One region of the Plantibacter sp. lyk4-40-MEA-4 genome, then DNA from elsewhere that is predicted to be linked to it. Evidence: riboswitches for the same ligand, from Rfam matches in the RefSeq annotation. Region 1 holds a riboswitch; the other holds the start of a gene.
The links. Region 1 has a riboswitch for thiamine pyrophosphate ahead of thiM (hydroxyethylthiazole kinase). Riboswitches for the same ligand answer to the same signal wherever they lie in the genome.

Region 1 (3,400 bases):
GTCTTCGGCGGGGTCGGGTTCGTGGCGATCCTGCTCGGACTCCTCGGCCACTTCGTCGCAGCGACCCAGTATGCGCGACGCATGGTCGTCACCTGGCAGCGACAGGGCGTCCGCGCGGCCCGCTGAGCGCCGCGCCGACCATCGTCGGAGGCCCCCACCGGATGGCACACGGCCACAGCGCAGGCGGCGTCGTTTAGGCTCGGAGCATGCCAGTCGACTATCCGGACCTCGTCATCTTCGACTGCGACGGCACGCTCGTCGACACGGAACGCATCTCCGTCCGGGTGAACCTGCAGCTCCTCAACGAGGTCGGCGGCGACTACACCGAGGCGGAGGTGCGGGAGCTCTTCGTCGGCGCCTCACTCGAGACGTACGCGACGCTGGTCGAGCAGCGCCTCGGGAAGCCGCTCGAGGCCGACTGGATCCAGCGCTGGAGCGACATGTTCCGCGGCATCTGCGAACGTGAGCTCGAGGCGGTCGACGGGGTCGTCGACGCCCTCGACGGTATCGCTGCGACCGGGGTGCCGCTGTGCGTCGCCTCGAACGGGATGCTGCACGACGTCGTCCGCAACCTCGGGCAGGTGGGCATCCACGATCGCTTCGACGGGCGCATCTTCAGCGCGACCGACGTCGCCGTCGGCAAGCCCGCACCCGACCTGTTCCTGCACGCCGCCGCCGACTTCGACACGGCCCCCGAGCGGTGCGCGGTCGTCGAAGACAGCGTCGTCGGCGTCCTGGCTGCCCGTGCGGCCGGCATGACGGTCTACGCCTACGCCGGCGGCATGACGCCCGCCGAGCGGCTCATCGGCGACGGCACCCACGTCTTCGACGACATGCGCCTGCTGCCCGACCTCATCCGCGACACCTGGGCGGCCTCCGCGGCACGCTAGCCGTGCCGCGCTAGCTGCGACTGCGGAGCTCCGGGAAGCCGTCCTCGTCGTCGGGGATCGGCTGCGCCGCGACCGTCGGTGCCGGCGTCGCATCGGACGGTTCGAGATCCTTGGCCGAGGCGTCCTGCTCCTCGGCGCGACGTCGGGTGCGTTCGCCACCGCGCTTGACCGCGCGGTCGAACAACTGCGGGCCGGTCGTCGCCAGGCGCCTCCAGGGGAGGGTGCCTTCGATCTCGATCTGCAGGGAGAAGCTCAGCAGGGTGCGGATGACGACGATGATCGCGAGGACGAGCGCGTCGGTCAGCGACGGCGTCGACGTGACCGTCTTCACGAGGTCTGCGGCCACGAGGATCTCCAGCCCGAGCAGGATGACCGAGCCGATCGTCTCCCGCAGCATCCGGAAGGCCCGAGCGCCGTCGCGCGTGCTCCACCACAGGCGGGCCGAGAGAGTGACGGCGATCACGAAGCCCACGACCATCGCCCCGACACCGGCGACCTCGAAGACGATGGTGACCAGCTCGAAGAAGTCCATCCCTCCATCATCCTCGCCCGCCCGCTGGACGGGAAGCCGGGCCGACCCGCTAGGGTGGTCGCGAGTGACACGGGGTGCCGATCCCACGACGATCGGCTGAGAACACACCCGTCGAACCTGATCTCGTTAGTCCGAGCGAAGGGATGTCGCGAATGAGCGTTCGCACACCGCAGCAGTCCGCCCACCCGTCCACCGACGACTCGTCCGTCGGCGAGTTCGCGAGCGCGTCCGGGGACCTCCTCGAGCGCCTGCGCGAGCGCACGCCGCTCGTCCAATCGATCACGAACGCCGTGGTGACGAACTTCACCGCGAACGTGCTGCTCGCCATCGGCGCCGCCCCGGCGATGACCGACATCCCCACCGAGGCCGGGCCGTTCGCCCGTATCGCCTCCGGGGTGCTCCTCAATCTCGGGACGCCGCAGGCGGAGCAGCGCGAGGCGATGGTCGAGGCCGCCTCCGCCGCGAACGACGCCGGCACACCGTGGGTGCTCGACCCCGTGGCCGTCGGCATCCTACCGGTGCGCACGGCGCTCGCCGCCGACCTCCTCGACCTCCGGCCGACGATCGTCCGCGGCAACGCCAGCGAGATCATCGCCCTCGCCGGACTGGGCGCCGGCGGTCGCGGGGTCGACAGCACCGATTCGGTCGACAGCGCGATCGAGGCGGCCACCGCGATCGCCCGCACCTCGGGCGCCGTCGTCGCGATCTCCGGCCCGACGGACGTCATCACCGACGGTGAGCGCATCGTCCGCTGCTCGAACGGGCACGCCTGGCTCACCCTCGTGACGGGCGGTGGCTGTGCCCTCGGTGCCGTACTCGCCGCCTTCGCCTCACTCGACGACGACCGGTTGCTGACGACGGTCGCGGCGACCACCGCATACACGGTCGCCGCGCAGCTTGCGGCTGCGGAGAGCCGCGGCCCAGGCTCCTTCGCTCCCGCGTTCCTCGACCACCTCCACCTCCTCGAGGCCGACACCGTCCGCAGCCTGGCGGTGATCGCGTGAGCGCCTCGACCACCGCGGACCGGGTCCTCGCGGCCCGTTCGCACGCCGAGCTCGTGCGCCGCGGCATCGCCACCTACCTCGTCACGGACGCCTCGGCCAGCGGGGATCGCGGTGTCCTCGACGTCGTGCGCCGAGCCGTCGACGGCGGGGTGACCGCGGTCCAGCTGCGGGAGAAGACCGCGTCGGCGCGAGCGCTGTTCGACCTGACCGTGCGTGCGGCGGAGGTCGTCGCCGGTCGGGCGCTGCTCCTCGTCGACGACCGGGTGGACGTCTTCCTCGCGGCCCGTTCCGCCGGTGCCGTCGTCCACGGCGTCCACGTGGGTCAGAGCGATCTCCCGGTCGACGCCGTGCGTCGTATCGTGGGGCAGGCCGCCGTCGTGGGACTGACGGCGAACACCCCGGCGCACCTCGACGCGGTCGCAGCGCTGTCACCCGGGACGGTCGACTACCTGGGCGTCGGCGTCATCCGCCCGACGACGACGAAGCCGGACCACCCGGCGCCGCTCGGCGTGGAGGGGTTCGCCGCGATCGCCACCGCGACCCCGCTCCCGTGCGTCGCCATCGGTGGGGTGTCACTGGACGACACGGTCGAGCTCCACGCCTCGGGCGCCGCTGGTCTCGCCGTCGTCTCCGCCATCTGCGCCGCCGACGATCCGGCGGCCGCCGCCCGGGCGTTCCGCAGCGCCTGGACCGAGGTCTCGGCATGAGCGCCGTTGAACCGTCCACGACGCCGGTGTCGTCGAACTCGAACCGGGTGCACGGTCGACGACCCGTCACGATCCGCGAGACACCCCGGGTGCTGAGCATCGCCGGGACCGACCCGACCGGTGGCGCCGGGATCCAGACCGATCTCAAGAGCATCGCCGCGAACGGCGGATACGGCATGGCGGTCGTCACCGCGCTCGTCGCGCAGAACACCCGGGGCGTCCGGTCCGTGCACACTCCGCCCGTCGGGTTCCTTCGCGAGCAGTTGG
Region 2 (3,400 bases), on a different contig from region 1:
GAACCCCTGAGCATCGACGAGGCCTTCCTCGACGTCTCCGGCGCGGTCCGGTTGCTCGGGAGCCCGCGGACGATCGCCGCGCTCGTGAAGCAACGGGTCCTCGACGCGACCGGCTTGCCGTGCTCGGTGGGCCTGGCGGCGACGAAGTACGTCGCGAAGCTCGCTTCCGGCCTGTCCAAGCCCGACGGTCTGCTGGTCGTGCCGGCCGACGAGACCCTGGCGTTCCTCCACCCGTTGCCGGTCGGTGCACTGTGGGGCGTCGGTGGTCGGACGGAGGAGCAGCTGACGAACCGGGGCATCCGGACCATCGGTCAGCTCGCCTCCACCCCGCTGTCGATGCTCCAGCGCGCGGTCGGTGAAGCCTCCGGTCGCCGACTCCTCGAGCTCGCGAACGGGATCGATCCGCGCGGCATCGAGCTGGCACGTCGCGAGAAGAGCGTCAGCCACGAGGTGACCTTCCCGACCGACGTCTCCGACCCGACCATCCTCAGGCGCGAACTGCTGAACCTCGCCGGCCTCGTCGCGATCCGACTCCGGAAGGGCGGCTACGCCGGCCGGACGATCAGCATCCGCGTGCGCTATGCGGACTTCAGCGTCGTCACCCGGTCGCGCACCATCGGCGAGGCCACGAACGTGGGCCGGCGGGTGTACGACGAAGCGGCCTCGCTGTTCGGCGACCTCGATCGCGGCGGACGCCTCGTGCGCCTCGTGGGGGTGAAGGTCGACCAGCTCGTCCCGGCCGATGAGGCCGGTGCCGGGCTCTGGGACCCGGACGAGGAGTGGCGTGAAGCCGAGCAGACGATCGACCGGGTCGCAAGCCGGTTCGGCGATCTCGCGATCGCCCCCGCCTCCCTCCTCGGCAAGCCGAGGCGTCGCGGACTCGGCAGTCGCGGAGACTCGCAGGGTGCTGGGAGCACGGATCAACCCCTTGGACCGGGAGATGCCGAGCGATAGCCTCGCCGTATGACGAATCTCGTGGAGAAGCTGGCAGAACAGGCGAAGGGGCTCGGCGTGACCGCGGCCTATGGGGAGCAGCAGGACATCGACGGGACGAAGCTCGTGCCCGTCGCGCTGACGTACTACGGCTTCGGCGGCGGCTCCGAGGGCGACGGCGACGACGCCCCGAGCGGCGGTGGCGGCGGTGGCGTCTCCATCCCGGTCGGTGCCTACATCAAGACCGACGAGGGTCTCCGTTTCGACCCGAACCTCATCTCGCTGATCGCCGTCGCGATCCCGTTCATCTGGGTGAGCGGCAAGGCGCTCGCCGGCCTCATCAAGGCCCTCAAGAAGTAGCCCCCTCCGTCCAACCCCTGTCGTGCGACCGCGCACGGCAGGGGTTAGACTCGTGCCACCACGGGAGTCCGGTGAACCGGGCTGAGAGGAAGGTATTCGCCTTCGACCGTCGAACCTGATCTGGATCATGCCAGCGCAGGGAGACCATTTCTCGCTATCCCGTGCTCTTTTCCGTCTACAGGAAGGGCACGTATCGTGTCAGCATCGACCAAGATCTCACCCTCTGAACGCGCTGTGTCGCGGACCTTGCGCTGGAGGGTCGTCGACATCGTCGTGGTCGCCGTACTCGGCGTCGCGACCGGCCTCATCTTCTGGGCGTGGAACACGCTCGGATCACTCTGGTACGCGGGTGCCAGCGCCGTCACGCCCGGTTTCGGCGGGATCGCCGTCGGGATATGGCTCCTCGGCGGGGTGCTCGGCGGACTCATCATCCGGAAGCCCGGCGCTGCCCTCCTCGTCGAGACCATCGGGGCGATCGTCTCCGCCCTCATCGGCAACGCATGGGGCATCACGACGGTGTACTCCGGGCTCGCTCAGGGCCTCGGTGCCGAGCTGGTGTTCGCGGCGTTCGCGTACAAGCGCTTCGGCCTCGTTCCGGCGATCCTCGCCGGGGCCGGTGCCGGGGCCGGCGCGTGGCTCCTCGAACTCGTCATGTCGGGCAACCTCGAGAAGGGTGTCGAGTTCAACGCGATCTACCTCGGTTCACTGCTCGTCTCGGGCGCGATCCTCGCCGGTGTCGTCGGCTGGGCACTCGTCAGGGCACTCGCGTCGACCGGAGCGCTCAGTCGGTTCGCGTCGGGGCGGGACGCTCGGCGCGAGGTCTGATCGTGCCGGGAGCGGCTGCGACCGGTCCGGCGCGCGTCGTCGCGCAAGACTGGGGGTGGCGGCATGCCGGTCGGAAGGCCTGGGCGGTGAGCGACCTCGACCTCGTGATCGAACCGGGCGAGCGGGTCCTCCTGCTGGGGGCGTCCGGTGCCGGCAAGTCGACGCTGATCCACGCACTGGCCGGCGTGCTCGGCGGAGCGGACGAGGGGGAGTCCCACGGCTCGCTCCTCGTCGATGGCGTTCCGCCTGAACGAGCGCGGGGTCGCATTGGGCTCGTGCTGCAGGATCCCGACTCGCAGGTGATCCTGTCCAAGGTCGGTGACGACGTCGCCTTCGGCTGCGAGAACCTCGGCGTCGAGCGCGAGGAGATCTGGCGCCGCGTCGACGCCTCGCTGGAGGCCGTCGGACTGGACCTGCCGCTGGACCACTCGACCTCGGCGCTGTCTGGCGGTCAGAAACAGCGGCTGGCCCTCGCCGGCGTACTCGCCATGCACCCCTCGCTCCTCCTGCTCGACGAACCGACCGCGAACCTCGACCCGGCCGGGGTGGCCGAGGTGCGGGACGCCGTCGCTCGGCTGGTCGATGACGGTTCGTCCACCCTGGTCGTCATCGAACACCGCGTCGACGTCTGGCGCGAGCTGATGACCAGGGTCGTCGTGCTCGACGCCGACGGCGGTGTCCTCGCCGACGGGCCACCCGACCTCGTCCTCGACGACGTCGGGCAGCGCCTGGCCGATGCGGGCGTCTGGGTGCCGGGCATCCCGCTGGGGTTGGCCCCTCGTCCGGTGTCCGGCCCATCGGCGGCGGTCATCACGACCGACGACCTGGCGATCGGTCGAACGCGGAAGCAGCCGGTGCAGGAGCACCTGGGGCTCGCGGTGCCCGAAGGCGCGGGGACCGTCATCGTCGGCCCCAACGGCGCGGGGAAGTCCACGCTCGCGCTCACGCTGGCGGGACTGCTGCCGGAGATCACGGGGACGGTGACCGCCGCTCCGCAGCTCGCCGGCAGGCTGGGATCCCGGCCGATCCGCTGGAAGTCGACCGAGTTGCTCACGCGCATCGGGACGGTCTTCCAGGATCCCGAGCACCAGTTCGTCTCATCGACCGTGCGGAACGAGCTCGGTGTCGGCCTGCAGGCCCTCCGCTGGTCCCGGACCGCCATCGACGAGCGGGTCTCCGAGATCCTCGATGCGCTCGGTCTCGGTCGTCTCGCCGAGGCGAACCCGTTCAGTCTCTCGGGCGGTCAGAAGCGCCGGTTGTCGGTGGCCACCGTCCTCGCCGC

Region 2: it holds a riboswitch for thiamine pyrophosphate, as region 1 does, so the genes downstream of both, QRN44_RS11630 (ECF transporter S component) here and thiM (hydroxyethylthiazole kinase) in region 1, are expected to answer to the same signal.

What each region holds. Positions count from the first base shown of each region.
Region 1 is NZ_JARVSA010000001.1:50,483-53,882, reverse strand. It holds gene QRN44_RS00305 (CDP-alcohol phosphatidyltransferase family protein) at 1-126, shown strand, start outside; gene QRN44_RS00300 (HAD family hydrolase) at 207-890, shown strand; gene QRN44_RS00295 (DUF1622 domain-containing protein) at 901-1,422, opposite strand; TPP riboswitch at 1,483-1,583, shown strand; gene thiM (hydroxyethylthiazole kinase) at 1,575-2,426, shown strand; gene thiE (thiamine phosphate synthase) at 2,423-3,133, shown strand; gene QRN44_RS00280 (bifunctional hydroxymethylpyrimidine kinase/phosphomethylpyrimidine kinase) at 3,130-3,400, shown strand, end outside.
Region 2 is NZ_JARVSA010000005.1:358,076-361,475, reverse strand. It holds gene dinB (DNA polymerase IV) at 1-954, shown strand, start outside; gene QRN44_RS11635 (hypothetical protein) at 964-1,293, shown strand; TPP riboswitch at 1,344-1,452, shown strand; gene QRN44_RS11630 (ECF transporter S component) at 1,528-2,118, shown strand; gene QRN44_RS11625 (ABC transporter ATP-binding protein) at 2,205-3,400, shown strand, end outside.